DNA from 3 places in the Arcicella sp. LKC2W genome. Region 3 is predicted to be linked to each of the others. Evidence: riboswitches for the same ligand, from Rfam matches in the RefSeq annotation. Region 3 holds a riboswitch; each other region holds the start of a gene.
What was found. A riboswitch is a leader RNA that binds a small molecule or an ion and turns the genes downstream of it on or off. The one in region 3 is predicted to bind cobalamin.
Positions count from the first base shown of each region.

Region 1: linked by a shared signal. The riboswitch ahead of VB796_RS22490 (hypothetical protein) and the one ahead of metE (5-methyltetrahydropteroyltriglutamate--homocysteine S-methyltransferase) in region 3 are both predicted to bind cobalamin.
Region 2: linked by a shared signal. The riboswitch ahead of VB796_RS04950 (TonB-dependent receptor plug domain-containing protein) and the one ahead of metE (5-methyltetrahydropteroyltriglutamate--homocysteine S-methyltransferase) in region 3 are both predicted to bind cobalamin.

Region 1 covers NZ_JAYGIN010000038.1:6,263-16,838, forward strand. Annotated here, with positions in the region: gene VB796_RS22460 (CRTAC1 family protein) at 1-248, shown strand, start outside; gene VB796_RS22465 (MFS transporter) at 281-1,489, shown strand; gene VB796_RS22470 (peroxidase-related enzyme) at 1,539-2,081, shown strand; gene VB796_RS22475 (peroxidase-related enzyme) at 2,087-2,635, shown strand; gene VB796_RS22480 (DUF3179 domain-containing (seleno)protein) at 2,642-3,781, shown strand; gene VB796_RS22485 (superoxide dismutase) at 4,041-4,766, opposite strand; cobalamin riboswitch at 5,106-5,351, shown strand; gene VB796_RS22490 (hypothetical protein) at 5,484-5,714, shown strand; gene VB796_RS22495 (DUF5522 domain-containing protein) at 6,050-6,184, shown strand; gene cobT (nicotinate-nucleotide--dimethylbenzimidazole phosphoribosyltransferase) at 6,181-7,191, shown strand; gene VB796_RS22505 (adenosylcobinamide-GDP ribazoletransferase) at 7,196-7,984, shown strand; gene cobC (alpha-ribazole phosphatase) at 7,969-8,532, shown strand; gene VB796_RS22515 (TonB-dependent siderophore receptor) at 9,018-10,576, shown strand, end outside.
Region 2 covers NZ_JAYGIN010000004.1:313,076-323,651, reverse strand. Annotated here, with positions in the region: gene VB796_RS04970 (diphthine--ammonia ligase) at 1-409, opposite strand, end outside; gene VB796_RS04965 (ABC transporter substrate-binding protein) at 516-1,451, opposite strand; gene VB796_RS04960 (DUF6580 family putative transport protein) at 1,608-2,195, opposite strand; gene VB796_RS04955 (YncE family protein) at 2,446-3,540, opposite strand; gene VB796_RS04950 (TonB-dependent receptor plug domain-containing protein) at 3,579-5,540, opposite strand; cobalamin riboswitch at 5,646-5,938, opposite strand; gene VB796_RS04945 (response regulator transcription factor) at 6,044-6,724, opposite strand; gene VB796_RS04940 (hypothetical protein) at 6,882-7,013, opposite strand; gene VB796_RS04935 (acyl-CoA thioesterase) at 7,027-7,560, shown strand; gene VB796_RS04930 (acyltransferase) at 7,557-8,654, opposite strand; gene VB796_RS04925 (ATP-dependent DNA helicase RecQ) at 8,774-10,576, shown strand, end outside.
Region 3 covers NZ_JAYGIN010000021.1:62,464-73,039, forward strand. Annotated here, with positions in the region: gene VB796_RS17285 (thiamine phosphate synthase) at 1-278, shown strand, start outside; gene VB796_RS17290 (thiazole synthase) at 451-1,212, shown strand; gene thiH (2-iminoacetate synthase ThiH) at 1,215-2,324, shown strand; gene moeB (molybdopterin-synthase adenylyltransferase MoeB) at 2,425-3,477, shown strand; gene metE (5-methyltetrahydropteroyltriglutamate--homocysteine S-methyltransferase) at 3,603-5,927, opposite strand; cobalamin riboswitch at 6,096-6,296, opposite strand; gene VB796_RS17310 (carbohydrate-binding domain-containing protein) at 6,765-9,371, shown strand; gene VB796_RS17315 (glycosyl hydrolase) at 9,642-10,576, opposite strand, start outside.

The sequences.
Region 1 (10,576 bases), on a different contig from region 3:
TTGGTTCATCACCACTACGAAGAGAAATTGGAATTGGGCAGGCTACCATGATTGATGAAATAGCCATTACATGGTCGAAAAGCAATAAAACACAGATTTTTAGAAATATTAAGCCTAATCAATTCTTGAAAATTAAAGAAGGTAATTCAAAAATAGAATTGGTAAAATTGAAAAAACTCAACTTCAAAACTCGTGATAATGGTGTTCCTACTTGCGTTACGCCTACCAAAACTTTAGCCTTGAGATAATTAAACGCTTCATTGCCATTATTCGACAAAATATGACTGATAATCACAAAAATAATTACGTTGCCTTTGCACTTTGCATGATTAGCTACCTTTTCGGAGGAACGGTTTCAACGTTGATGTCGGCTACTTTGCCCGTTGCCATTCCTGAGTTATTGGGTGGCAATGTTTCAGAAGCTCGTTTAGGCGAAGTTGGGGCATATATCAGTGCTGTTTTTATTTATGGTTGGATGTTCGGAGGCTTACTTTTTGGTATCATCAGCGATAAAATTGGTCGGAAGAAAGTCTTAATTTTTGTTACTTTATTGTACGGCATTACAACTTTATTAACGGTTTTTGTCTCAAATTGGTATGTTTTAATGGGTTATCGCTTCCTCACAGGAATGGGCGTTGGTGGCGTTTTATTAATCGCAACGGTTTATATTTCAGAGATTTGGGCAGAAAAAACTCGTCCAATTGCTCTTGGTATTTTAGCTGTGGCATTTCCAATCGGTATCGTTACCACAGGCGGATTAACGGTCTTTTTTTCTAATTGGCGTGAATCTTTTTGGTTAGGATTAATCCCGATAAGCATCTCAATCTTAATGTTTTTTATTTTACCCGAATCTAACCAATGGAATGATTTAGAAAAATCAAAAAAAATATCTTATTTAACCATTTTTGAGCCTATTTATCGCAAAAATCTCATTATGGGTTCGCTTATTTTTGGTTCGGTTCTCATCGGACTTTGGGGTATTTTTTCGTGGATTCCAACATGGGTACAAACGCTATTACTCGCAGGGCAAAACGGACAGAAAGAACGTGGTATTAGTATGATGCTATTGGGTTCGGGGGGAATAATCGGTGGAATACTTTCAGGCTTTTTGATTAAATATTTCGGTAGTCGTAAAGTGTTGATATTTACTTTTTTAGGTTGTATTTTCGCTTGTTTCATACTCTTTTTAAGTAATCAATATTTTACTAAAATTATTTACTTAGAAATCGCCTTTTTGTCCTTGTTTTTTGGAATAAGTCAAGGAGCATTATCCAGTTATATTCCTGATTTATTTCCAACTATTATCCGAGCAACCGCTTCTGGGTTTTGCTTTAATTTTGGCAGATTTTTTACCGCAACTGCCGTATTTTTTGTGGGTTCAATGGTTGCTTTTTTTGGAGGGTTCAGCAATGCTTTATTATCGTTTTCTTTAGTGTTTTTAATTGCCTTGATAACGGCATATTTTAGTCGTGATGTCGAAAAGCCTTAACACTAAATGCCCTAAAATCACCCAGTTACAAATAATCAATAACTATTTCATGGCACACATCAACTTAGCACAAGACGTTCCCGGAATTCGTAGTTTGGTCATGTATCGACCAGATACAGGCAAACCTTTATACGAATTAGCTCAAATTTTATTGAGAGAAGACTCTCCACTAAGTCAGGCAGAAAGAGAATTAATTGCTACTTATGTTTCATCTCGAAATGATTGTACATTTTGCACAAGTAGCCACGCTGCCGCCGCCCGATATTTGTACAAAGACGAAGCCCAAACGGTTGATTTAGTCTTAGATGATTATCAAAACTCTCCGATTTCAGACAAATTAAAAGCTCTTTTGACCATTGCAGGAAATGTTCAAAAAGATGCCCGAACGGTTAGCGAAGAGAATGTTGCTTTGGCTCGTTCATTTGGAGCAACTGACAGAGATATTCACGATACCGTTTTGATTGCCGCTACGTTTTGTATGTTCAATCGCTATGTGGACGGACTTGCAACGCTCACGCCTACGGATGCTGATACGTATGCAATGATGGGCGAACGCATGGGAACGTTAGGTTACATTCCTCCAAAACTGTAATCATAATGGCACATATAAATCTTGAAAATGACCTTCCCGGGATAAGAGGATTAATGGCTTTTAGACCTACTACCGCTCATCCTCTCAATATTTTAGCCGAAACTTTACTCCGTTCAGATGAAGGATTGACCAAGGGTGAAAGAGAACTAATTGCTACCTTCGTTTCAGCCTTAAATGATTGTTTTTTCTGCCAAAATATTCATGGAGCAGTAGCTCAATATTATGCTACGGAAGATGAAAATTTAGTACAAAAAGTAAAAGCTGATTATCAGAATGCTCCTATTTCTGATAAAATGAAATCGCTTTTAAGCATTGCCAAAAATGTGCAACAAGGCGGAAAATTTGTCAATAAAGACCAAATCGAAAAGGCAAAAAAAGAAGGAGCGAGCGATATTGAAATCCACGATACGGTATTGATTGCGGCGGCTTTTTGTATGTTTAATCGCTACGTAGATGGCTTAGGGACTTTTGCTCCCAATGCACCCGAAATGTATCAAGAAAGAGCTAAGAATATAGCCGAAAAAACAGGATATGCCAATTCAAACCCTAAATAATCATCTATGAAACAGCTTTTTTATCTCGGTATTATCGGACTCATCATTTTTGAAATACTCAATGTTTATTTCATCATGCCAATGCCGGGTTCTCAACAAATCAGAAGCATTGATTTAGCCTATTTTTTATATACCTATCGTTGGATTTTCAGATTTACCTTTGGCTTTTTAATGCTGTTGGGCATTTTACAAGCGTATCGTTCTAAAAAATGGCTTCCCATTTTGGCATTATTAGTAGTGATAGGAGTTTGTTATGCTTTCAATTTTCAAATGGCAGCCGATTCCATGTTTTATCAACCCTCCAATCTTCAAATGTTGGAGGCAAAACAAAATAAAATTCCGAAGGACAGATTGATTTTAGGCGTAAACATCAATGGAGAAGCAAAAGCCTACCCGATTTCTTTAATTGGGTATCATCACCAAGTTCGAGATACTTTGGGCGGAAAACCGATTATGGTTACTTATTGTACCGTTTGCCGAACAGGACGAGTTTTTGAGCCTTTGGTAAATGGTAAATCAGAAAAATTTAGATTGGTAGGAATGGACCATTTCAACGCCATGTTTGAAGATGAAACTACCAAATCTTGGTGGAGACAAGCCAATGGAGAAGCCATTACAGGCGAGTTGAAAGGCACACATTTACCCGAATTAGAAGCTCAGCAAACGTCTTTGGCTACATGGTTGAAACTTTATCCCGATTCCAAAATCATGCAACCAGATTCAAAATTCAAGGACAATTATGACAGTACAGCTAAATATGAGTCTGGAAAATCGAAAAAAGAATTGACAGGAACAGATTCACTTTCATGGAAACGGAAATCGTGGGTGGTAGGAATCGAAATTGGGAAAGAAAGTATCGCTATTGACTGGAATCGCTTGAAAAAAGAAAAAGTCGTCAATATTCAACTTTCTCAAAAACCTTTAGTCGTGGTTTTAGCAAATGATAATAAAAGTTTTTTTGCCTTTGAAAGACCCGATGAGCAAATGAAATTTAGCCTTAAAAATGACTCATTAATAAGTCAAAAGCAACGTTTTGACTTGAAAGGAACAAATACAGATTTAAAAATTTCTCTTAAAAAAGTAAATGCCTATCAAGAATTTTGGCATAGTTGGCAGACGTTTCACCCAAACACGCATCGTTATTGAGGTTTAATGTTTGTTTTATCACTTCATTTTTATGGAACACTTGAATCGGAAATTAGGGGTTTGGATTAATGTTGATTAGTGGTAAATCAGAGTCAACCAATTTAATGATTCGACTGAATCACAACCAACATAAGAAATGCAGATTAATCAGGTTCTTCGTCAATTTTGAGAAACCTTCTATAATTTAAAATACAGAAATTGACGAAGAACCATTTTAAACGCAATGCTCAACAGGATATTTCAAGATTTCTCCATCATTTTATCTTGTCATTTTCAAGGCAATGTCAAGTCTTTGAGCGGCATTGTCCCAATTCATATAGTTGAAAAGTTCATCTACAAAATCAGCCCGTTTATTTTTGTATTTCAGATAATAAGCGTGTTCCCAAACATCCACGACCATCAAAGGAACAATGCCCCAAACGGTTAATTTTTCATGATTCTCAACCTCCAAAATCATCAAACGATTACTTTGTGGATGAAAGCCTAAAAGTCCCCAACCGTTGCCATCCACATTTTTAGAATGATGAGCCAATTGTACTTTCATTTTATCAAAAGAACCAAAATCTTTCTCTATTCGCTTCAATAATTCACCCTTTGGTTCAGATTTTTTATTGGTAATATTTGTCCAAAAAATAGTATGCAGAACATGGCTTGATAGGTGTAACGACAGTTTTTTTGTCCAATAATCTACCCCTTCAAAATTACCACTTTCCAAAGCCTTATTAATTAACCCAGTGGCTTTGTTGGCAGTATTTACCGCTCCCCCGTGATGAGCCGTGTAGTGCAATTTTAGCACATCAGCAGGCATAAAAGGTTCTAAAAATGATTCAGAATAGGGCAATGCACCCAGCACAAATTTTCCAGTTTCATCGGTTAATTTATCCAAACCACTTTCATTGAGTGTCGCACTAAAAACGTCGTTTCCTTTCAGCAAACTTGCCCCTGTGATGATGGCAGTATTTGCCAAAAATTGATTTCTTGTCATAATAAATAATTTTTTAGTACATAGCCTACTACCGCACAGGCAATAATAATGTAAGGTTCGGTATTTTTTTTATACTTCCAAAGTAAAATAATTGTAAAGACGGAAATTTGTATCGTAGGAATATCAATGAAGGGTTTCTTACCATAAGCATTGAATCCGCTGTTGATTCATTGATTCGGGTTTGCTATTAATCCACCTTATTTATATTTCAAAAGCCGTGACTCTTGATTAAAGCATTAGTCTTGGTTCAAGAATCTAAAATATAGTTTCTTACACACTTTTGATGTATTTCAATAATTCAAATGTGTTACCCAAGACCTAAATCTAAAAAAAACTCCTACCTTTGGCTCAGTTTATGGTGCTTTACGTTTGAAATTCGTCAAATCTAATGCTTAATAGGGAAATCGGTCAAAGCCGATACTGTCCCCGCAACTGTAAGTTTTATAAAGTCATTACCATTCTTCAATAACCACTGGGAAAAGTTGACAGTAAGCAGAGTTAATTCTGGTAACTGATAATTGAAATCGGGAAGGTTCGGTAAGGATAAAACGAGTCAGGAGACCTGCCATTGAATCATTCTTGGTTTTTGTTTACGGTGGATGAACAAAATTGAGCGTTCGATTATCCTTTCCCGTAGAAATATATTTTGAGTTTTAAGAATAATAAATGGTGTAATACCTCCTTTGACCGTCTATTTCCTGCAACACAAATTACTAAATGTTAAAAAACATTACACAAATCACTTTTGTAGCCTTATTATTCGCTACGCAAACGCTTTTTGCTCAGAAATCTATTTTGGTTTCCGATTCCCAATCACTCGACGAAGTGGTAGTTAATGGCATTAAAGTACCCACCAAACAAAGTCAAACTGATAAGGTAATTACGGTTATTGGTCAAGAAATCTTGGAAAAAAATTGGAAACCTCGGTATAGAAATTGGTGGACGTAATTCCTTAGAATACTTTCCTGAGTATCTCTACTTGAGTAAAGGGTAGTAAAGGAAGCTCAGTTTCAGCCGACAGTTTTCAGGATAGAATGGCTGTTTGTATATGAATTATTCAAGAGTTTTGGTTGAAGACTTGAAAGAAAATTAAAACAATGGAAAAAAATAATTGTAACCGATGTGATTCAGTTGATTTGGGTGTTACTAATCCGAAAACGAAGTCGCTTGAAGAATATTTAAAGAAAACCTATTTCACAAATATTTGCAGTTCTTGTACCTATTCACTCGAAAAATTGCTGAGACAAGCCACAGAGACCCAATTCCCATCAACTGGGATACCCATGATTGAAAATTTACACTATTATTTAGAAAACCGCTTTTGGGTATTTACAGAATTATACCACTTAAGTAGGGGTTTTTGTTGCAAAAATGGTTGTCGGCATTGTGCTTATGGCTTTAAAAAAGAAAAAATATGACATCAATACAAGAAATACTACAACGCAAAATTGATTTTAAAACCAAGCCATTGGGTGCATTGGGCGTTTTAGAGAAAATCGCCTTTCAAGTTGGCTCTATTCAGAATAGTTTAAATCCAGTTTTAAAGAACCCTACAATTGTAGTTTTTGCAGGTGACCACGGTGTAGCAAACGACGGACTAAGTGCTTATCCTCAAGAGGTTACTTATCAAATGGTACTGAATTTTCTGCAAGGTGGTGCCGCAATAAATGTATTTTCCAAGCAAAATAGTATTACTCTAAAAATTGTGGATGCAGGCGTAAATTATCATTTTGAATCGAACCCTAATTTAATTAATGCCAAAGTAGCCAGAGGAACACGGAGCTTTTTGCGAGAAAAAGCCATGACTCCCTCACAACTGGAGGACTGTTTGCAAAAAGGGAAAAAAATCGTGAACGTAGTTGCCCAAACAGGCTGCAATGTAATTGGTTTTGGTGAGATGGGTATTGCCAATACTTCAGCCGCAGCTATGCTGATGAGTTATTGTTGTACAATCCCGATCGAAAACTGTGTAGGCCGTGGCACTGGAATAAATGATTTACAGTTAGAAAATAAAATATCTCTACTCAAAATAGCCGCCAACCTTCATGGTACTATCACGAACCCAATCGAGATATTACAAACATTTGGGGGCTTTGAAATAGCCCAAATGGTTGGGGCAATATTGGCCGCTTTTGAGAAGAATATGCTGATTTTAGTAGATGGTTTCATCGCAAGTTCGGCTTTTTTAGTAGCTTTTAAAATCAATACAGAAATTATTAAAAATGCTATTTTTTGCCATCAGTCAGAAGAGCAGGGACATAAAAAAATGTTAGCATTTATGCAAGCTGAGCCACTTTTGCAGCTTAATATGAGGTTGGGAGAAGGGACAGGCTGTGCAGTTGCCTACCCGATAATAGAATCAGCAGTTAATTTTCTAAACCAAATGTCCAGTTTTGAGTCGGCAGGCATAAGCAATAAAGATTGAAATTATGAAAAACGAATTACGGATTTTTTTCACGGCATTGATGTTTTATACACGCATACCTTGTCCGTCCAGTACCGACCATTCTCCTGAGTATATCAATAAAGCGACACGCTATTTCCCATTAATTGGTTGGATTGTTGGCGGAGTCTCATTTGTGATTTATGCTTTCTTTTCATTACTTTTTGATATAGAAATTGCCGTAGTGCTTTCGCTTGTAGCAGGTATCTTGTGTACGGGGGCGTTTCATGAAGACGGTTTTGCTGATGTTTTTGATGGCTTTGGCGGTGGCTGGACAAAAACCAAAATTCTTGAAATAATGAAGGATAGCCGAATAGGAGCCTACGGAGGTATTGCTATCGGTTTACTTATGGTTTTAAAGATATTGGTTTTGAGCAAATTATTAGTAAAAATAGCGAGTACAGAATACATTACATTACTACTTATATTTGTCTCGTATCATGCTTTGGCACGCCTTACAGCGATAAATATTGTTTTTAATAGCGAATATGCTCGTGAAGACGAAACCTCCAAAGCCAAACCCATAGCCAAAGGGCATACTTCCGTAGAAATAACAGGGGCATATCTATTTGGTTTAATGCCGTTAGCTACTTTAGGGCTTATTTATCCGCTATTTTTAATGGTAGCTTTACCTCTATTATTGCTTTATTGGTATTCAAATAGGTATTTCAAAAAATGGTTGGGAGGTTATACTGGCGATTGTCTTGGAGCAACTGAGCAATTTGGTGAAATCATCGTTTTATTAACATATCTGGCTATATGGAAATATATATAATTAGGCACACGGAAGTGGAATTAGGAAAATCAGTATGTTATGGGCAAAGCAATCCTCCATTGGCAGATACTTTTTTAGAAGATGTTGCTCTTTTAAAAGCAAAACTACCCACGGATTTCGATGGAGTATATTCAAGCCCATTGCTCAGATGCAAATTATTAGCTGCTGAACTTTGCTCTCGTCATGTGCAGTTTGATGATGCACTAATGGAGCTGAATTTTGGAACTTGGGAAGGAAAGTCTTGGAACGAAATCCCGTTTTCAGAATTAAACCCTTGGATGATAGATTTTGTAAATGTTGCCCCGCCAGAAGGTGAAAGTTTGGTGAATATGCACGCAAGAATTAGTAGTTTTATAGAAAGTTTACGAATTAAACCTCATCAAAAAGTTTTAATTATTACTCATGCAGGGGTGATTAGAAATATTTTTAGTCACATTTTAAATATTCCCCTTAACAATATTTTTAAGCTATCAATAGCATACGGAGAGGTTTTTAGGATAAGACTTGAAAAAGACAATTCGATGGATAAGATTCATTTTAGAAGTTGATTCATTAATCTTCAGAATTACTTTGTGGTAGATTGAGTGAGGTCATGTTTTTACCACAAGGCTGTCTCTTATTTATGGTATTGCAGAATCAAAAATAGCTTTCAAAATATTATCATTTCAAATGATTTTTTCTTCTAATTATCAAAAACTCACTCATCATTATACGTTGTATTTATTTCCGATGGCAATATTATTTAGAATATTTCTAAATAATATTGCCATTTATTTGGAATGATTCTAAATAAATGCAAACTTTGTATTCGTGAACAAGGAGTCAGTTATTTTCTAATCATTCAATTGATACCGCAAGAAGAACAAACTCTTTTGAATCTCATTCTTCTTTTCAAATTGGCTCTGAATGGAATTTAAAAAATCGAACAAATATTAAGTTAATGGTTATATGAATAATCGTCTTACTGGAAATATTATTTCCAGTAAGATTTTCTAAATCATTTCAACTGAGACAACAAAATAATCCATAAAATATGAAACTAATTTTTACAATACTCATAATACTATTCAGTGTTGTTTTACATGCTCAAAACGCCAGTGTATCAGGTATAGTAGCAGTCGCAGATGGGAAATCTGCCGAATTCATAAATGTGCAATTGAAGGGAGCTAAAAGGGGAACAATAACAGATAGCGAAGGTAAATTTAAAATTGACAATCTGAATGCTGGGGCTCACACCCTTATTTTTAGTGGTGTGGGATTTGACACTCAAGAAATAAAGTTTCAGGTAAGAACTGATGTAGATAAAATTCTTGAAAAAATTATCATAAAAGAAAATACCCGTAATCTCAACGAAGTTATTGTATCTGGACAAAAATCTGAAAAGTATATTGCTGATGTCCCTTCTCAATCACTCCGATTAGCAGCTCCACTTATTGAAATTCCTCAGAATATTAGTGTTGCCACCCGACAGACCATTATTGATATGGGAATGCTCAATAAAAATGATGTGATAAGAGCGGTGAGTGGAATCACTAAAACTTATGGAGACGACTTGGATGCCAGCCTTTTGATAAGAGGAACGAATGCAACGTATAGCACGTACCGTAATGGCGTTGGTGGGCCTATTTGGTGGAATGCTCAGGAAGATGCCTCGATGATTGAACGAGTAGAATTTGTGAAAGGTCCCGCTGGTTTTATGCTCGCCAATGCAGAACCTGGTGGTTTAGTAAATACGGTTACAAAACAACCCACACATGAACGAATCAATGAGGTCAGTTTTGGAATGGGAAGTTACAACATGATGCGTACTACTGTTGATTTAGGCGGAGAATTTACGGAGGGAGGCAAACTAACTTACCGTTTAAATACAGGTTTTCAGCAAAGTGCTAAATTTTATAAATTGAGTAATTTTAATAGATTTTTCGTTTGTCCTGCTCTCAAATATGACTTTACGGATAAGTCGAGTATTACCTTAGAACATAATTATGTCAAGGCAGTATCGGCACATAATGCGTATAATCAAATTTCTATAAATGAACAATTTTATGCCTTGCCGTATAATATGGCAATGAATGACCCCAATATTGGGAATTTTCTGGGAGCTGATGTTTACACTCGTCTTGCCTTTAATCATCAAATAAATGAGCAATGGAAACTCAATGCTCAAGTGGCGTACATGACAACTGATTGGGACGGTATGGCTCTGTACGTCAATGGATTGTCTGCCACAAAAGATACTATTTATCGTACTAATTCAAGTAGCGATTGGTACGGAAAACTATATAATATGCAAGTATTTGCAGATGGTAAGTTTAATACTGGAAACGCTGTTGAACATAAAGTTTTGATTGGTTTAGACTTTGGTGACGGTGGCGAAGGAAGCACCTATGGAGGGGACTGGAGTAATGCCAAAAGGTTACAGTTATCCATTAAAAACCCTATTTATTATGTTCCCAAAGATAGTTTGACGGCTTTCCCTGCTGAAAATAAAGGTTCTTGGATGGCAACCAATAAATGGCAAGCTTTATATGTTCAAGACCACATCAAAATTGCTAAAAAATATATCGTCACCTTAGCAGGTAGATTTACGAT
Region 2 (10,576 bases), on a different contig from region 3:
CCAATAATTCCAACGAAGGACGTTTCCAGATAGGAAATACGCCTTTCATACCGACTTCTGCCAAACGTTCTTCCCGATGTTTACGCAAATCTTCTAAGAAAATATCGCCAAAAATGGAATATTCAACGCCCGAATCAATCAAAGGTTGCATCGTTTCAGCCATTTTTGCTTGATATTCTTCCATTGAAACGGTTTCAGCCAAACGTAATTTTATCAAATTAATGCCAATATTTTCGGCTTGTTGGTCGAGCAATTCTTCTCGAACGCCGTGCATCGAAACTCGCTTGAAAGAATCATTCAAGGATGTTAAAAGATATTCAACTTCGTATTCTTTATTTTGAAGAACATGATAAAGCGAAAGGGCTGAATCTTTTCCTCCCGACCAATTCATTAAGGCTCTTTTTTGCATTTAAGTATGAGTAACAGAAAGAATTTATTAGGAATAAAATTTGGTCTGGCACTTTCGTATCAGACCAATGAATAAGTTAGAGGTTATTTAATGTATTGATGTGTTATCATTCAACTAAAATTTCATTGAAAACTGGATAAATTTTATGTTTCAATGATTCTGGAATATTAAAAAGTGTAGGGTGAAATAATGCTGCCAAAATTTCGATACCATTTACTAAGGTCGAGGCACTTGGTTGAGTAAACAAATCATAATCAAGGATATAGACTGCTTTATTTTGAACTGCTTGTAGGTTCTCCCAACCATGTTTTGAAGTTAATAGGTGCAATTCCTCAAGACTTCTTTTGGTTTCAAAACCGCAAGGAGCTATGACTAAAACTTCGGGGTCATATTTTAATACCTTTTCCCACGAAGTTACAATACTATCTCCCGAAGGATTCCCCAACATATCTGTTCCTCCAGCATACGCAATTTGATGCGGAATCCAGTGTCCACAGTTATAAATGGGCTCAATCCATTCCATCACCATCACTCGCTTCGGCAAAGCCCGATGTTCTCGGAGTACGTCAATGGCGGTGTCGATACGATGTTGAAGTTTTGCCAAATAATGAAAAGCGGCTTCTTCTCGACCCAACGCCGAAGCAATTGTGATGGCGGACTGAAATACATCAGTCAAGCTTTGGGGTGTCAGTGTGATGATGAGAGGTGTTTTTTCAAGATTATCAATAACTGCTTGAGTGCATTTGGTGTCTATTTGACAAACTTCGCAAACGTCTTGCGTAATAACAATATCAGGTGCAATGGCTTGTAGCTTGTCTTCTTCTACATAATAAAGACTTTTACCCTGTGCTTTTGAAGCGGAAAAAATACGGTCAATTTCTTCACTCGAATAGTCTTTTCCTTCCAATACACAACGAACCAATATTTGCTTTTCAGCCCGTGATTTTTCGGGACATTCAAAGGTTACGCCATACAAAAGGTCTTGCAAACCCATATCATAAATCATTTGCGTTGCGGCAGGAAGGAAAGAAACGGCTTTCATTGTTTATTGGCTTTTCGTGTTACAAGTAAATTGGAACACGGATTAAACGGATTAGACACGGATTGAATTATACTTCAAATAATCTTTTATAAATTAATTTCCATCCGTGTCTAATCCCAATTCCATTGTGGCTTCAATCCGTGCTCTATACTCCTTCTATACTATTGCTAATTTTGGAAAACGTACTTGCAATAATTCAAATGCACCGAACATTAATCCGCTGTAAGCTAATGTTCCCACCAAAAAGTTTTTCATGTATGGAAATCCTTGAATGAGGCATTGTTGCAAACCTGCCCAATCTTTACTTAATGGAAGCATCGTTCTTAAATCTGTTCCGCCACCAATCCAAACGGTAGTATCCGCCAAAATCCAATGTGAAACTGAAGCAATAATTGCCGCCAAAACTACATTTTGAACGTTGATTTTTTGAAGAATTACCTTTCCGAATAAAACGATAATCGCAAAAATTCCATAAATCCAATACCAACCTTCATACATCACGCCATATTTTCCTTGATAAATGACTTTGTTTATCACCAAATCACTCACTAAAAGTGTGAGAATCGGCAAGGCAAAAGCTTTCCAACGACTTGAAAAATACGCTCCTCCAAATAATCCCAAAGCACCAATTGGCGAATAATGAGCAAAAGGAGTCAACCCTGTTGAGTTTGCAATTCGTAATAAAGCGATTGCTAAAATGAAGCAAAGCAAGGTTAAAAAACGAGGATTTAATGTCTGTTTCATGGTTGTTTTAATTTATACTTTGCTTTGTGGCAAAATTTATTTGTAGTCAGACCGAGTTGGTCAGACAGTAGTCAGACCACTAAGTATAATTCAGACCAAGTTGGTCAGACGGTAGTCAGACCACTAAGTATAATTCAGACCAAGTTGGTCAGACGGTAGTCAGACCACTAAGTATAATTGGTTGTCTGTCCGACCATCGTCTGACCTAATAATACGTAGTCGCACCGCCTACGCCCACACTTATCTATATCTATTTGAATAAGAAGCCATTAGGAGCAATTTCTGCTTTTACAGAGTCAATTAATGTTCCATTAGTTTGGTATCTAATTACATAACCTGCTTGCTTATAAGATGGTGTAATTCCACCATAAATAATTCCGTTTTTAGCATCAAACCCAAATCCTGTGAAAGCACGTTTAATTAATGATGTACTCGTTGAAATAGTGGCATCACTAATGTTAAAACTAAAAATATCTCCTTTTTGCTTATATCCATCAGACGAATCTGAAAAAGAATATTCAAAGAAAATTGCTGTTTTATTAGCATTCAAAGTCAAGTTTCGTGGGCTTTTTGTTGTACTTGTACCAGCAGTCAGGCGTGTTTCTACCACTTTAGAAGTAGGATTGATACGTACAATTTCTTTTCCAATTGTACACCAAATTTTATTATTCGCATCAACTATCAAATTTGATGCTGCTCCTGCTGATGCAACCGTTCCAGAAACCTCATCTTTGCTAATATCAATCACCGTAATTGTTTTAATTCCTGAATAAGAAGTATTACCGATAAATGCTTCATTACCCACAATCACGATACCTTCTGCACCGTTTTGAACAGGGATTTTCTTCGTAATTTTATTCGTTGTAAGGTCAATTACTGCTACATAACCTAACTTATATGAATAATCTGGATTAAGAACATCCCAACAAACTACATAAGCCTTATTGGTGCTTGCTTTAATTACACTTCTTGGATTTTCTAAATCCTTAATTGTTGCCACAGATTTGAATGTTCTTGCTGATACAATTTCCACAGCATCACTTCCATTGGTAGAGTTATCTACCAAAATCAAACCCTTACCATCTACCTCTGTATAACCTGCAACACCACCTGATAAAGCACGAGTATTTTCTTTCTGAAAAACATCATAAGAAATCGTTTTGGTTGTAGGATTATATAAAGAGATTGTACCATTATTATCGAAGAAGTTTCCCCCATTTAGTACAAAAACGCCAGTATCGTAAGGTTGAGAAGGCTCTGGTTCGGAAGTTGAATTACAAGCATTTAGCCCTAAAAATAAAGAAACTACTGCCAATGAACGAACATAAATAGAATTAAACTGCATTATTGTTTTGATTTATATGGATAAAAAATTATTGAATTTTAATGATTAAAAACATTCCCCGAAAACACCAAACCCAAAGAAAAACTACGCCCAGGCATCGCATTTTTTCTAACGCTTGGATAAACGGTATCTGTCAAATTATTGACCTGAAAAATAAGATTACTTTGAATTTTGCCGAAATGAATTTTGCCCGAAACGGTACTATTTACAATAAAATACGACGGAAATGGTCGCCCTGAATGGTCGAAGGTAATAAAACGTTCAGAGTTATAAAGCCCTTGAACATTCAATGACCAATCGCCCTTGCCCACATAAGCCGTTCCCGTGAGTGTATGTAGGGGAACGTAAATTAATTGTTTGCCAATAATATCAACGGCATAAACATCATAGACTTTTTGCTGAGACGCATCGGTATAAGCATAAGTAGCTAAAACGCCCCCTAATATCCTATCCTTCAAATACTTAATGCTACCCGTAATCTCAAAACCTTGACTTAAAACTTGCTGTAAATTCTCTACTCGATAGCCTTTATCTGGATTCCAGTACGTCCAATTATCAATCAAATTATGATAGACATTTACGCCTAATGAAGCATTGAGATTGGCAGAAACAACTTGTTTCCAATTTGCTCCAACTTCCTTGTTCAATCCGCTTTCAGGCTGAATATTGATATTGCCTAATACTTTCCAATAACGTTCATTAAGCGTTGGTAAACGGTAACTTTTGGCAATATTTCCTGTTAATTTAATTTGTGTTTTTTCGTTTGAAATCACCGCATATTCTAAACCAAAAGATGGCGTAAAGGGAGCAACATAACGAGTTGAAAATGCCTGACGTAGATTTAGTGAAGCGGTTAATTTTTGAGTAAATTGTTGGCGTAACAATGCAAAAACATCTTGTCGGCTTTCGGTGATTGAGCCACCACCATAACCATCTACTTTGGCGACGTAATGCACAAATTCACCCCCAATTCTCAAAGAAGTTTGTTGGAAGGAATCTTTCTTTTTTATTGAAAATTCGTGTTCGGCACGAGCAATGTATCTATCTGTTTCTGAATGACTTGGATTTAGAAAATCACCCGTTCCGTAATCTAAAATATCTTTAATAAAACCTGCTTTTACATTGGTATTGCCAAATTGATAAGCTGATAAAACACGGTAGGCTTTACTTTGCGTAATTTCCCGAAAAGCAATTACATCGGGCTGAATGGCTAATTTATTATCGGTCAACCAAATATTCAAAGAAAGCGTATTTCCATTCTTTTTCTTCAAATATAAATCTTGGATAAATCCTTTTTGGGCAGTTTCAGAAGGTTCAATTGGGTAAGTTCTCCCTGTATTGTCGGTTCTTTCGGTTGCGTTAAAATGGTTGTTAAATTGACTTCCGTACAACAATGTTTTTCCAGAAAATTGCAAACCAGATTTACTAATTTTTACAAATCTCAAACCTGCTTGTCCGTTATAATTATCAAAACTTGCATACTGACCGCCAATGGTAAAATTTGTCCCTTTTTGTTTCCATTTTGGAACGGAACTTAATAAAATACTTCCTCCAACCGCATCCGTACCTACGCAACTGGCGGCTGAACCGTACTGAATTGACATCTCGTCGAAACCCAAAACAGGAACGGTTGAAAAATCCGTTTGCCCTGCCATTGGACTATTGATATTTAAGCCATTCCAAAGTACCGCCGTGTGCATTGCCGACGTTCCACGAAAGGAAATACTCGTCAGTTGCCCAGAACCGTAACTTTTAAAAGCAATTGGTGATTGAAATTGTAGGAAATCAGCTAAGGTTTGGAATTGAAATCTGGCTAAAGTGGCTGAATCTATTTTTTGCACTTTCAAACCCGCCATAAAGTGTTCGGTAGCAAAACCCGTAACTTTTACTTCATCAATTTGCTTGTTGGCAATCTCTTGGGCGTAGCCAAACAAGGGTAAAACCAAACCCACTAATGAAAATAAAATCCGAGAACGTACAGAATACACGACAAGAGACATAACAACATTCGTTAAGCCTTGACCGACGGAAGCACCGCTGAAATTGACCAAGAAAATAAAAAGAGAAAATCTAACGCTCGATTATGTTTATCTTCCGTAAACAAAAACCAAGAATGATTTAATGGCAGGTCTCCTGACTCGTTTTATCATTACTGAACCTTCCCAGTTTTAGTGATTGGTTATTAGTGATTGGTTATTAGGCACAAGTATTAAAAATACCATTAACCAATAACTAATTAACTAATAACCAATAACCAACAACCAGTGGTTATTGAAGAATGGTAATGACTTTATAAAACTTACAGTTGCGGGGACAGTATCGGCTTTTACCGATTTCCCTATTAAGCGTTAAATTCGTTCGATAACGAATAGAAAGCACCATAAACTGATGCAAAGGTAGTGGGAAAATTGAAAAATATTATGGTATCACGGGATTTTTTCCCGTGAGGCGTGTTTTAAACGGATACTTGCAAATCACACGGGAAGGATTCCCGTGCTACATTTTACACCTCCAATCTAAACCCAACGCCGTGAACATTGGTTAATTTAACGCTTGGGTCTTGGCTGATATATTTACGAAGTCGAGTAATAAAAACATCCAAACTTCTGCCTTTGAAATAGTCGTCGTCTCCCCAAATAGCGATAAGGATTTTATCTCTCGACAAAGTTTCATTTTTATGCTGAACCAAAAACTCCAAAAGGTCAGATTCTCTGTGCGTTAGGTCTTGAATTTTTTCTTCAAAAATGAGCTTTAGATTTTTGGTATCGAAAGTATATTTGCCGAGTGTATGAATTGCTATGGGTTGTTGATTGCTCTTTTTACCCGTTCTTTTCAAAATAGCTTCGATTCGCAAAACCAATTCTTCAATGCTGAATGGTTTTGTCAAATAATCGTCCGCTCCCAATTTCAAGCCTTTAATGCGGTCTTCTTTCAAAGATTTTGCCGTCAAAAAAATGATTGGCACATCACTTCCCGTACTCCGAATGTACTCTGCAAGCGTAAAACCGTCCATTTCTGGAAGCATCACATCAAGAATATAAATATCGTATTGATTCTGTTGAAAGGCTCTTTGTCCTGCTTTTCCTGTTGTTTGGAGGTTTATTTCGTATCCTTCTTGCTCAAGATTGTCTTTTACTACAAACCCTAAACTATCGTCGTCCTCAACTAATAATATTCTTGTCATTCGTTTTGTATTTGAATATGTTTTCGATGTTAAGCCATCGAACTACATTTACTTGCTAATTTAGGGGTTTTGAAGAATATTTACAATTCATTCTACTTTGCCCTTCTTCAACCACGCTTATAAACTAACTTTGTATTGATAAAGGTAGGACAGGTTTCTAACCTGTCGAATGTACTTCATTGACAGGTTGGAAATCTCTCAAATGTACTTCATTGACAGGTTGGAAATCTCTCAAATGTACTTCATTGACAGGTTGGAAACCTGTCCTACCGTATAAATTATAACTCATCACTTCCAAAAATATGTTCCAATTAGATTCCAATAAAACTTATCCCAAGAAATTATATTCAAAAGCGGTCATTCGTTTCCAAGATTGCGACCCGCTTCAACATTTGAATAACGCTAAATACTTTGACTATTTTTTCAATGCTCGGGAAGACCAAGTAGCAGAAGTTTATCAATTTGACTACAACGATTATTTTATTCATAATCAAACATCATGGGTGGTTTATAACCATCAAATTGCTTATGTGTCGTCTGCAAAAGTGAGTGAATGGGTCAAAATAATTTCATCAGCCATTTATCATAACGAAAATACGTTAGTTACAGAATTTGTTATGACCGACTACGACTGTAAAACGGTTCGTGCTGTACTTTGGACGACCTCAAAATACATTGATGTACGCACAGGGAAAAAGACCAATCACCAACCAGAAGTAGAAGTATTTCTAAAAGCCATCTGCGTTGAAGGCATTGATTTTGAACATATTACATTAAACGACAGAATAAAAGTCATTAAAAAAGAATTGGCAGAAGGTACATTTATGCTATCTTAAAGTGATTTTGATTTGGCAGGAAAAAGTTTATCTCGTAAAGCCAAAAATGGAATTTCTATCGTTTTAGAAAGTATCCATCCCAATAGATAAACCAATCCAAAATAGACAAAAAACGCCCCTAATTTAATGGGGAAATGGTTATCTAAATACTCCCCAATAGGTAATTTAAACCACCAAATCAATGGCCAATGAATGATGTACATTGAATACGAATACAAACCCATCGTTGCCATACCCTTGTATATTTTTTCAAGAAATGGAGGCAATTTTATTTCAGAATAAATACTTAATAGTAGAATTCCCCCAAAACCTAAATATAAAGAGGTAAAGCCCCAAGTAATCATTTGTGGGTTTTCATCCCAAAAAATGGCACAAGGTAAAAGCAAGATGAAACTTGCGATGCGGAGAAGATTTTTATTATTGGTAACGAAACTGCCTAATTTTTCACGATGAAAATGGTAGAAATACGACAACAGCGTACCAAAGAAAAGCGAGTCAATCCGTAAATGCGTAGGCGAAACGTTGGTAACGTGAGAGAAAGGCATCGTTAAAGTTGCATGAATTCTGAGTGCTAAACTTCCGATGGCAATTGCACAAAACAAATAGGGAATGGCTTTAAAAGGCGTTTGACTTGCTTTATTGAAAAACAATAAGGCTAAGAAAAGCAACGGGAGCAACAGATAAAAATGTTCTTCTACATCAATCGACCATGTATGAATCCAGAATGCGTTGCCACCCACATAATTTTTGTAGAAAAGAGCCTCTACTTGTATGGCATGATAATCTATTTTGGCAATGGGGTCAAGTTTTGTTTGAATGATATAAATAACAATAAGCAGGTAAAACAAAGGATAGATTTTTAAGCCACGACGCACAAAAAAGCGTATAAAATCAATTTTACCTGTCTTTTTGAATTCCCCAAACAACAAACCCGAAACCAAGAAACCACTCAAAACAAAAAATAAATCCACACCAACCCAGCCAATTTTGTACATAAATAAATTGATTCCAAAATGTCTAAAAAGAGTTAGAGATACAGCAATGGCTCTTAAAAAATCAATGGCTTGGTTACGATTATTGGAGATTGTACTCATATTTATTTTATTTTGCGAAATACATTATGGGCAATTCTTTGTAACAAATTTACGCTGAATTGTTGAAAATAAACGAGAATGGTATCCGATTAACAAAATAAGACACACTTATCAATTTTATGAAAGCACAAGAAATACTAAAACAATATTGGGGTTACGATAATTTTCGTCCATTACAAGCTGACATTATTCAGTCGGTAATTGATGGTCGTGATACGCTCGCCCTCATGCCTACGGGCGGGGGCAAATCCTTGTGTTTTCAAGTACCCGCTCTCATGTCGGAAGGTATTTGTATTGTGATTTCTCCCTTAATTGCCTTGATGCAAGACCAAGTTTTACAGCTAAAAAAGCGTGGAATTTCTGCCATTGGTATTTTTTCGGGAATGCACAAAAACCAAATTGATATTGCCCTCGACAATTGTATTTATGGTGATATAAAATTCCTTTACGTTTCTCCCGAAAGATTACAGACCAAAATTTTCATTGAAAGAGCTAAGCAGATGAAAATCAATATCTTAGCAATTGATGAGGCTCACTGTATTTCGCAATGGGGTTATGATTTCCGTCCGCCTTATATGAAAATTGCGGAATTTCGGAAACTTATTGCTCCAGTTCCCATGATTGCTTTAACGGCTACCGCAACCGAAGAAGTGAAAATGGATATTGTTGAACGTTTGGAAATGAACAATCCGCAAACTTTTCAACAGAGTTTTGCGAGAGCCAATTTATCGTATTCAGCCTTCAAAGAGGACGACAAAGAAAGACGTTTGATGAAGATTTTGCAGAATGTACAAGGCTCGGCGGTGGTGTATGTTCGTAATCGAAGGCGTACACAGGAGATTTCGGATTTGTTGAATAAATATCACGTACAAGCTACTTTTTACCATGCAGGACTGAACGCAACGGAACGCACCAAAAGGCAAGAATCATGGATTAGAAATCAAGTACGAGTGATTGTTGCCACCAATGCTTTCGGTATGGGAATTGACAAACCTGATGTGAGAACGGTTGTACATTTGGATTTGCCCGATACTCTGGAAGCCTATTATCAGGAAGCTGGGCGGGCAGGACGTGACAGTGAAAAGGCTTATGGGGTTTCCTTATTTAATCAGTCGGATATTGATGGTTTAGAGAAAAATGTGCAACAAGCTTATCCCCCCATTGAGCTCATCCGACGAGTTTATCAATGTTTAGGAAACCTTTTTCAGTTGGCAGTTGGAGCAGGAGAATTTGCCAGCTATGATTTTGATTTAGTAGAATTTCAACGTCGTTTTGACCTCCCTCCCACCGACACTTATTTTGCTCTGAAAATTCTTGAAATTCAAGGGTTTTTACAATTATCCGAAGGATTTAAAAATACTTCTAAAATTATGCTAATTGTGGATAATCGGCAATTGTATGATTTTCAATTGAGAAATCCGAAGTACGATTCTTTTATTAAATTATTGCTCAGAATGTACGGAGGAGAACTTTTTGGAACTTTCTTGAATATTTCAGAAGCGAATATTGCCAAAGCGTATTCAATCCCCGTTAAAGAAATAGAAGCTTGGCTTCAAATCTTAGAAAAGTTTGATATTTTGATTTACGACAAACAAAAAGACAAACCACAATTGACTTTTTTAACGCCCCGATTCGACCTTCGAGAGTTGCCTTTGCAGGAATTGGAAATCAAAAATCGAAAAGAGCGAGATTTACAAAAAGCAAAAGCAGTCAGACATTATATGGAACATGCTAACCGTTGCCGAACGCAATTATTATTAGAATATTTCAACGAAATTACGGACGAAGAATGTGGCGTTTGTGATAACTGTTTAAAGAAAAAACGTCAAAATAAAGGTGAAATTGAAGACAGGACTTCTGAAGATATTATTCGCCAAAAAGTAAAACAGTTATTACAAAACGGAGCCATGAGTTTGCCATTA
Region 3 (10,576 bases):
AAGCAAAGGTAAATTATATCGGTTTAGGTCCTTTTCGCTTTACAAAAACCAAGAAAAATTTGAGTCCAATTTTAGGTTTAGAAGGCTATCAAGCTATTTTAGAACAGTGTAAAATGGCAAATTTATCATTACCAATTATTGGCATTGGAGGCATAACTTTAGACGATGTAGCTATGCTAAAAGCCACTCATTTGCACGGAATCGCCATTTCTTCTTTAATAAATTTAGCAGAAAATCCTGTTTCTGTTACGCAAAATTTGATAGCTGCTTTAAAGTAGGACAGGTTTTCAACCTGTCAGCCAACAAATTTTGAACAGGTTAGAAAACCTGTCCTACCAAATCCTTTTGAACAGGTTGGAAACCTGTCCTACCAAATCCTTTTGAACAGGTTAGAAACCTGTTGTACTCAAATAGACCCTTTTGACAGGTTGGAAACCTGTCGTACTGAAAATGAAAATAGCCAATAAAGAATTTACGTCAAGACTTTTTACGGGTACAGGAAAATTTAGTTCCAATGATTTGATGGAAGAAAGTCTGTTAGCCTCTGGTTCGGAATTAGTGACGATTGCCCTCAAACGGGTAGATTTACAAAATCCAGCCGATGATATTTTAACTCATTTGAACCACCCCCATATCAATTGGTTGCCCAATACTTCGGGCGTGAGAAATGCCAAAGAAGCCGTTTTTGCCGCTCAATTGGCTCGTGAAGCCATGCAAACGAATTGGGTAAAATTAGAAATTCATCCCGACCCAAAATACCTTTTACCCGACCCAATCGAAACCCTAAAAGCGGCAGAAGAATTGGTGAAATTGGGTTTTGTTGTGTTGCCTTACATTCACGCCGACCCTGTTTTGTGCAAACGTTTGGAAGACGTAGGCGTGGCGGCAGTAATGCCTTTGGGTTCGCCAATTGGGAGTAATAAAGGCTTACGAACGATTGATTTTTTAGAGATAATAATCGAACAAAGTAACGTTCCTGTTATTGTGGATGCAGGTATTGGGTCGCCTTCGGATGCCGCCAAAGCAATGGAAATTGGAGCGGATGCCGTGTTGGTAAATACCGCAATTGCCGTAGCACAAAATCCCGTTGCGATGGCAATTGCCTTCAAAATGGCAGTAGAAGCAGGTAGAATGGCTTTTGAAGCCAGATTAGCACCCCTAAATAATCACGCTGTGGCGAGTAGTCCGTTGACGGCATTTTTAAATTTATAACGATGAATTCTTTCCAAACGTTATTTCAGCAACATTCTTGGGACAGCGTCAAACAGAGTATTTTGGCAAAAACTGCCCAAGATGTTCAACACGCTCTGCAAACGTCCAAACGTAATTTGGAGGATTTTAAGGCGTTGATTTCGCCTGCTGCCATGCCATTTTTGGAAATATTGGCACAAAAAAGCCAACAGATTACCCAAAAACGCTTTGGCAAAACGATTCAAATGTACGTGCCTTTGTATTTATCCAATGAATGTCAAAATATTTGTACATATTGTGGCTTTAGTTTTGATAATAAAATCAAGCGAAAAACCCTCAACGACCAAGAAGTTATTGCCGAAGTTGAGGTATTAAAATCAATGGGTTTCGACCATGTTTTATTGGTAACGGGCGAGGCAAATCAGACCGTTGGCGTGCCGTATTTGAAGAAAGTAATTCAATTAATACGTCCGTATTTTTCGCATATTTCGATGGAAGTACAGCCTTTGGACGAAACAGATTATACTGAATTAATTGCCGAAGGATTAAATACCGTGTTAGTTTATCAAGAAACGTATCACGAAGAAGACTATAAATTGCATCATCCGAAGGGTAAAAAATCTAATTTTCAGTATCGGTTAGAAACGCCCGAACGTTTGGGGAAAGCGGAAATTCATAAAATGGGTTTAGGTGTTTTGATAGGTTTGGAAGATTGGCGAACCGACTGTTTTTATACGGCTTTGCACCTCGATTATTTGGAAAAAACATTTTGGAAAACAAAATATTCCATTTCATTTCCTCGATTACGCCCTTTTTCGGGTGGACTCGAACCCAAAGTAGTGATGTCGGATGCCGAGTTGGTACAATTAATTTGTGCTTATCGAATTTTTAATGAAGAAGTGGAGTTATCTATTTCAACGAGAGAGAATGAAATTTTTAGAGATAATGTAATAAATTTAGGGATTACGGCGATGAGTGCAGGCTCAAAAACAAATCCTGGAGGTTATAAAGTTGAGCCACAATCGTTAGAACAATTTGAAATTAGTGACGAAAGAAGTCCTGCTGAAATTGCCAAAATGATTCAGAATCAAGGATATGAACCCGTTTGGAAAGATTGGGATATGGCTTTTTAATAGTAACACAGGTTTTAACCTGTTTGTAACGTGGTGTCAGTTTTGAGAAACTGACACCAGAGCATAATAATTGACAGGTTTGAAACCTGTCCTACTTGAAATGAACACAAACCGTTATAATCGACAAATAATATTACCCGAAATTGGTGTTGAAGGTCAGCAAAAATTAATAGATGCCCGAGTATTAGTGATAGGGGCAGGCGGTTTGGGTTGCCCAATTTTGCAATATTTAGTAGCGGCAGGTGTGGGAAATATTGGCATTGTCGATGCCGACGTAGTATCTATTTCTAATTTACAACGCCAAATTTTATATACCCTTGCCGACGTAGATAAGCAAAAAGTAGTCGTGGCGAAAGCCCATCTTTTAGCTCAAAATCCAGATACAAACATTGAAATTTATCCCGTAATGTTACATTCTTCGAATGTATTGGATATTTTCCAAAACTATGATTTTGTGATAGATGGCTCTGATAATTTTGCTACCCGTTATTTAGTAAATGATGCTTGCGTAATCTTGAAAAAAGCCTTTGTTTCTGGTTCAATTTTCAAATTTGAAGGACAAATTTCGGTATTTAATTACCAAAATGGACCAACTTACCGTTGCCTTTATCCTGAACCGCCCACCGCAGGAAGCGTGCCTAATTGTTCCGAAATTGGCGTAATTGGTACATTAGCAGGCATTATTGGTACGATGCAAGCCGCCGAAGCCATCAAAATTATTACGGGAGCGGGCGAAGTGTTGAGCGGTAAATTATTGTTGTTTGATATGCTCACGATGCGTTCTCAAATTATTAAATTCAAAGCCATTGAAAGCAATAAAGAGATTACAAAACTGATTGATTATCAAGAATTTTGTGGCGATTTTCCAACTGATTCAACACAAAATATTAATGCCGAAACGCTACAAAGTTGGATAGATGAATCACGAGATTTTCAATTAATAGATGTAAGAAATCCGCACGAATTTGAGCGAGATAACATCGGTGGTGATAATATTCCGTTGGATGATTTATTAGAAAGCATCGCTCAATTAGCTTTACAAAACCCCATTGTTTTTTGTTGTCAAACAGGATTACGCAGTGCAAAAGCCCTTGAAATATTGGCAAAAGAAGGCATTGAAGGGAATTTTTATCATTTGGAGGGAGGTATTTAAGCGACGGATTTTAATCCAAAGACATTTTGGAAAAACATTCCGAAAATTTTAAACTTTCGGAATGTTTAATCGGCTTAATGAAACGACCTTATATTAAAATTCGTCGCTATAAAATCGGTCAAGTTTTATTCTGCCAAAGCCATTATTCTTAATTCTTGGGTTGCTAAAATCATATTCTGTAAAGCCTTTTCTGTCTCTGCCCATTTACGAGTTTTTAAACCACAATCTGGATTTACCCATAAATTTCGTGCAGGTATATTGACTAATGCCTTTTCAAGTAATTCTACCATTTCGTTCACTTCTGGCACTCTTGGCGAATGAATATCATAAACGCCCGGTCCAATTTCATTTGGATATTGGAAATTGACAAAAGCTTCTAACAATTCCATTTGCGAACGAGACGTTTCTATTGTTATCACATCGGCATCCATATCGGCAATGTGCTTGATAATATCGTTGAACTCAGAATAACACATGTGCGTATGGATTTGGGTCACATCTTTCACTTTCGAGGCACTCAAACGGAAGGCTTCAGTTGCCCATTGCAAGTAATTTTCCCAATCGGCTTTTCTGAGAGGCAAGCCTTCACGAATAGCAGGTTCATCTATTTGAATAACCTTGATTCCTGCATTTTCTAAATCCAAAACTTCATCACGGATGGCAAGTGCAATTTGGAAAGCCGTCGTTCTACGTGGCTGGTCATCTCTCACAAACGACCATTGCAAAATAGTGATTGGCCCTGTCAACATTCCTTTCATCAATTTATTGGTTTTTGACTGGGCAAATTTTGACCAACGAACCGTCATTGGAGTCGTTCGTTCTACATCACCATAAATAATTGGCGGTTTCACACAACGGCTACCATAACTTTGTACCCAACCATTTTGGGTGAAAACGTAGCCAGAAAGTTGTTCTCCGAAGTATTCAACCATATCATTTCGTTCAAATTCTCCGTGAACCAACACATCTAAGCCAATTTTTTCCTGCCAAATGATTGATTTTTCGATTTCCTTTTCAATAAAATTATCGTACTCAATTTGAGAAATTACGCCTTTTTTCAAATCTGCTCTCAACTTGCGTACTTCGTCAGTTTGCGGAAAAGAACCAATCGTTGTAGTTGGAAATAAAGGTAATTGCAATGCTTTCAATTGTAATTTCTGACGAATAGGGAAAGGATTTTGACGCACCGAATCAGTAGGTGTAATTTCCGCAACTCGTTGTTTTACAAATGGTTTGTGAATCAAAACTGAAGTTTTTCTATGTTCAATAACTCTTTGATTTTCAGCAAATGCTAATGAAATATTTAGGTCATATTTTGAATCTGCAATTTTCCCTAAGGCAACCACTTCTGTTAATTTTTGCTTAGCAAAAGCAAACCAACTTTTAATTTCTGGCGTTAAAACCGTTTCGTTTTTCTCCAAATCTAAGTCGCAAGGAGCGTGCAAAAGAGAACACGAAGGAGCAATCAAAAGTCTATCGGTAGCTAATTGCTCATTTGCCGTTTGAATAAAACTCAAGGCTTTTTTGTAGTCAGTTTTCCAAATATTTCGTCCATCCACAACACCCAACGACAAAGATTTATCTGAATCCACAAAATGTTTCAGGGTTAAAATATCACCTAATTGAGCAGGGCAACGGACTAAATCAATATGTAAACAATTGACAGGCAGGCTGGTAGCCAAATTGATATTGTCGCCAGAACACTCAAAATAGGTTGCCAAGAGAATTTTTAAGGCAGGCACACTTTCTCTGATAGTTTGGTAGGCTTTCTGAAACGCAATAATCTCATTTTCAGTTAAATCTAAGGTCAAGCATGGTTCATCTAACTGTACCCAAATAGCACCTTTGGCAGCTAATTCCTGTAAAATTTCAATATAAATAGGAAGAATTTTATCCAATAAATCAATCCTTTCAAAACCTGCTTCCTTTTCTTTTCCTAATAACAAAAACGTTACTGGCCCAACCAAGACAGGTTTTGTAATAATTCCTAAAGATTTTGCCTCTTCAAAATTCTGAATGGCTTTATTTGAAAATCGCTTAAAGTCTTGATTTTTAGTGAATTCTGGAACGATATAATGATAATTGGTATCAAACCATTTAGTCATTTCCATGGCCTGAATATCCGCCTGTTCGGTTTGCAAACCTCTCGCCATAGCAAAATATACATCAAGTTCAGAATTATGCTGATTGTCAACCAATACTTGATACCTTTCTGGAATTGCCCCTAACATCAACGACGTATCGAGTACATGGTCATAAAAAGAAAAATCATTGGATGGTACTAAATTCAAACCCGCATCCACCTGTGTTTGCCAATTTTGTTGACGAATTTTACTGCCAATGGTACGTAATTCTTCTTCCGAAATTTTGCCTGCCCAAAACTGTTCCAAGCCTTTTTTCAATTCTCGTTGGTTACCTATGCGTGGATAACCCAAATTGTGTGTAATCATGGTCTTTTTGTTTTTTTAAGTGAAAAAAACTCAAGACACCCAAACCGTCATTTAAAGTTGTATGCACACGATTTTTCCAACAACGTTATCCAAACGGACAAACTTGTGGTATCGTTTCAATGAAATAAAAATTGTTCAATGCGTGGCTTACACACTTTTCGTGAGCGTATAATCATTGAGATAGAAGGCAAGTCTCCTGACTGATAACATCTCTCCCGCCCTTCTCATTCTTTCGGAACAATGGGCAACGTGGGGATTGACTTGTTTCAAACTGAAACGGTTAAATACAGTAGCACGACTGTTCGTGATTCGCACACGATTCCTTTTTAATTTTCCCTTTACAGAAAAACCAACTATCCGATTGACGGGTATTTTTGAGATATTGCAAAGGTAAATATAGAAGGTTTTATGATTTTTGAAATTCTTTAAAATGTAAAATATATGGTTATTTTATCTATTATGTTGATTTTTTATTAAAATATTATCTTTAAATTATTGATTAGTTAGATAAATTATCATTTTGGATAAATGAGAAATTTAAAGTCAGGTTTGTTAATATTTTCATCTTCTACTAATAATTGCCCAAGTAGATTTTTGCCTAATTGAGATTTATCGTAACAATTTTTTAACAAGTATTTAATCTTGAAGCAATATGTAAAATCCTAACGGTGTATTTTATAGAAATAGATACCTTTATTAAGTGGGGCGATTGTGGTTGTATTTGGGTAATTAAGTTATACCCATTTTCAGTAGAACAAAAGATTATTACACATAATCGGTTCTTTTCCCTGTATAAATTTAATTCATGCTATTCTTGGCATTTTCTCTAAAATTAAGATGATGATTAAAAAAAGTCTCGTAGTCGTTAGCATCGTGCTGACCCTTATATTGAGTTTCCAGTCGTGCAAGACTGATGAAATAACAGCAGTTCAAACAGGAAGTATTACTGCACTTACTTGTTCAAGTACAACATTTTCGGCTGCTGCTACAAGCGGGGCTTCTTATACTGCTATTGCCAGCGTGCCTTATACTGGTGGCAATGGCGTTGCTTATACCGCAGGAACGCCCGTCGCTTCATCAGGAGTAACGGGGCTTACGGCAACTTTATCAGCGGGGACTTTGGCAACTGGTAGCGGAACTGCCAGTTTTGTGATTACGGGTACACCTGCAACGGCTGGAACTGCCAGTTTTCCTATTGATTTAGGTGGACAAAGCTGTACGTTATCATTGCCCGTAGTAGCTTCAAAAGCTAATATTTCTACCTTAATTTGTACCGTTGCTCCTGCCGTTGGTACCAATGGAACGGCATACACAGGCACCGTAACAATGGCTTATACAGGTGGAAATGGTGGAACTTATGATGTTTCGGTGGCATCTTCAACGGGTGTAGAAGGGCTTACGGCAACTTTAGCGGCAGGAACGTTAGCAAATGGTGCAGGAAATTTAGTTTATACCATTGCAGGAACGCCGACTTCGGCAGGAACGGCTACTTTTAATTTGAGTTTGGGCGGACAAAGTTGTACCGTTACGCTTGCCATTGCGGTAGGTTCTACGGGTACGGCAAGTGCTGCTAAAGATACCGTTGTGATTGCCTATTCAGGAACAAGTGCTGCCATTAATAATCCTTATCAGTCCTCTGGAGTAAGTGTTGCAGTAAGTGGTGCGGACGTTACTGTTACTTCTACCAATACGACCAAAGAAATCGTATATCTACTATCGGGTACTGCCTCAAAAGGTAGTTTCAAAATTTACAGTGAATATAAATATAACATTACTTTAAAAGGCGTGAGTTTGACCAATAGCACTGGCCCAGCCATTAATAGTCAGTCAAAAAAGAAGGGTACAATTAATGTTTTAGCAGGAACAAGCAATACCTTGATTGATGGGGCAACTTATGCTACCAGTAGCGAAGACCAAAAAGGTACTTTTTTCAGCGAAGGACAATTGAGTTTTATGGGAACTGGTACTTTAAATGTAACAGGAAATAGCAAACACGCCATTGTAGCAGATGATTATATTGAAATTAACGATGCCAATATTGTAGTAAAATCTTCTTTAAAAGACGGTATTCACGCAAATGATTATTTCTTGATGAATACAGGAACAGTTACGGTGACTTCTTCAAGTGATGGTATTGTGGCGGAAGAAGGTTACGTAGCCATTAATGGTGGAACCATCAATGTCAATAGTGTTGATGATGGAATAACGGCTCCGTATGAAGGCACAGATGCCACAATTACGCCTTATGTCTTAATAAAAGGAGGAAAAATAACGGTCACAACCACAGGCGATAAAGGTAATGCCATTAAAAGTGAAAGTTACACAACAATTGGAACTGCCGACGCTATAACTTTAACGGTTTCAGGGAAAGGTTCTAAAGGAATAAAAACAGGCGGAGATTTTACGCTGACTTCAGGAACGATAAAAATTACAACCACTGGAGCAGCCTATTATGTAACTGCTGATTTAGATATTGCAGCACCAGCAGGCATTAATTGTGATAAAAATTTGGCTATCAAGGGTGGAAATATAACCGTAAATAGCTCAGGAAGTGGAGCAAAAGGTATTAGTGTTGACGGTACTGCAACGATTAGCGGTGGTACAACAAATATAACTGCATCTGGTGCTAAATACACTTATAGTACAACACTCACGAGTGAAGCAAAAGGTTTTAAAAGTGACGGGGCATTCGTCATGAATAGTGGTGAACTAAATATTGCAGCAACCGATGATGGACTAAAATCAGGAACTTCCATTACAGTGAATGATGGGACTATCAACGTAACAAAGTCGTATGAAGGAATGGAGTCAATTATTATTACCATTGCAGGTGGTGTTACCAATTTAACCGCTTCGAATGATGGAATTAATACTTCTTACGGAACAGTTTCTGGTGGAACGGAATCAAACGATAACAGCCAATTAACAGTAAGTGGTGGTGTTTTGATTGTAACAGGTTCAGATGCGATTGATAGCAATGGGAACTTTACTTTAAAAGGAGGTACAACCATCGTAAATGGGAATGAAAGCGTAGATATTAACGGTAATTTTTTGGTAAACGGAGGTGTATTAATTGCTGGAGGTCCAAATTCGAATATGACTAAATCAATGGGAACGGCTTCTACTCAAGTAAGTATGTTTATTAAATCAAGTGCTTCAATTGCCACATCTTCACTTATTCACATTGAGGATGCTTCAGGCAAAGATTTAGTTACTTTTAAACCAAGAATTGCGACAAGTATTATCCATTTTTCCAATCCAAGTTTAGCAAAAAGTGCTGCTTACAAAATTTACTTCGGTGGAACTTACACTGGTGGAAGTTTTCTCGGAAATTCGTCCGCATGGGGATTATACAATGGCGGAACATATTCTAACACAGGAGCAACGTTAAAGTCCTCTCCTACTACTTCGGGGACGGCTACTGTAAATGCAATTTCTTTCTAAATTTAAGAAGCTGTTTAGGTTAATTTATTCGAGTTAAAAAAAGTAATTTTTAGGCTACAAATCATTCATAAAATTGAAACGTAACGCTGTTATGCTTAAATTTTATGAATGATTTTCACTCAAAAACTTATCATTTTCACGTTCAAAAAATTAACCTAAACAGCTTCTAAGAAAAATTGACTATAAATCAGTAGACGAAATTGTAAAACAAAAAGCGAAGGATGATTTTTCACCCTTCGCTTTTTGTTTTACTCAATTCATATAAAATCCTTATTTAAGAATCATAATTTTCACTTCTCCAATTAAACCCGACGGTAATAAAGGTTCTTGTCCTCTATAAAACGGCATGGTTGTAAAAGTGCTTTTGGTTTTCGCATCAGGTTGAGCATCGCCAATTAAGCGGTTTACCCAAAGATTTGTAACCTTAACTTGTATCGTATTTTCACCTGCTTTTACGGCTTCTGAAATATCCAAATTGAATGGTTTTTTCCAAGCAGTACCTACATTTTTTCCGTTTACAATTACTTCTGCAATGTTTTTTACGTCGCCTAAATCAATGACATATTTCGCTGATTTGTCGAAAGTAGCAACTTTAAATGTATTGTCGTAAGTAGCTGTTCCTGAGAAATATTTGATGTCATTATCTGAACTTTCCGACCATGATGATAATTTGTCGAACGTTACATTTTTATCATTAAAACCAACCTTCCAAGGCGTTGCAATTTGTGCTAAAGTCTTTTCTGTTTTTGTTGGATTCGTGAAACTATTAGCGGTTGTTTTTTCGCTGAAAACAATAAAAAAGGCATCCCAAGATTCAAATTTTAAAGGAATAATAGTTCTGCCATTTTTGATTTGGTATGATACTTTCTCGGTTTTTCCAGTTTGTGCATTCCATAATTCAGGAACTTTGCCTGTTACGTTAAAACTTACTTCCGCATCGGTAGCATCTGCTCCACGATTATTTAACCAATAAATTTCTTGATTAGCAGTTTGACGGTGACGGAACAAGATTATGTTTTTAGCATTCAAAATAATAACGTCTGGTTGTAGAGACGTTGTCTGCAACGTCTGCAAGGCTGTCACATTTGGTTTTGCCCAAATTTCATTCGCAAGTTTTTGAAAATCAGCATCATTATCAGCTAAACTTGGCGATTTTTCTGGTTTTGTACCCACTACTTTTATCCCTGCATCTACCAAAGTTTTGA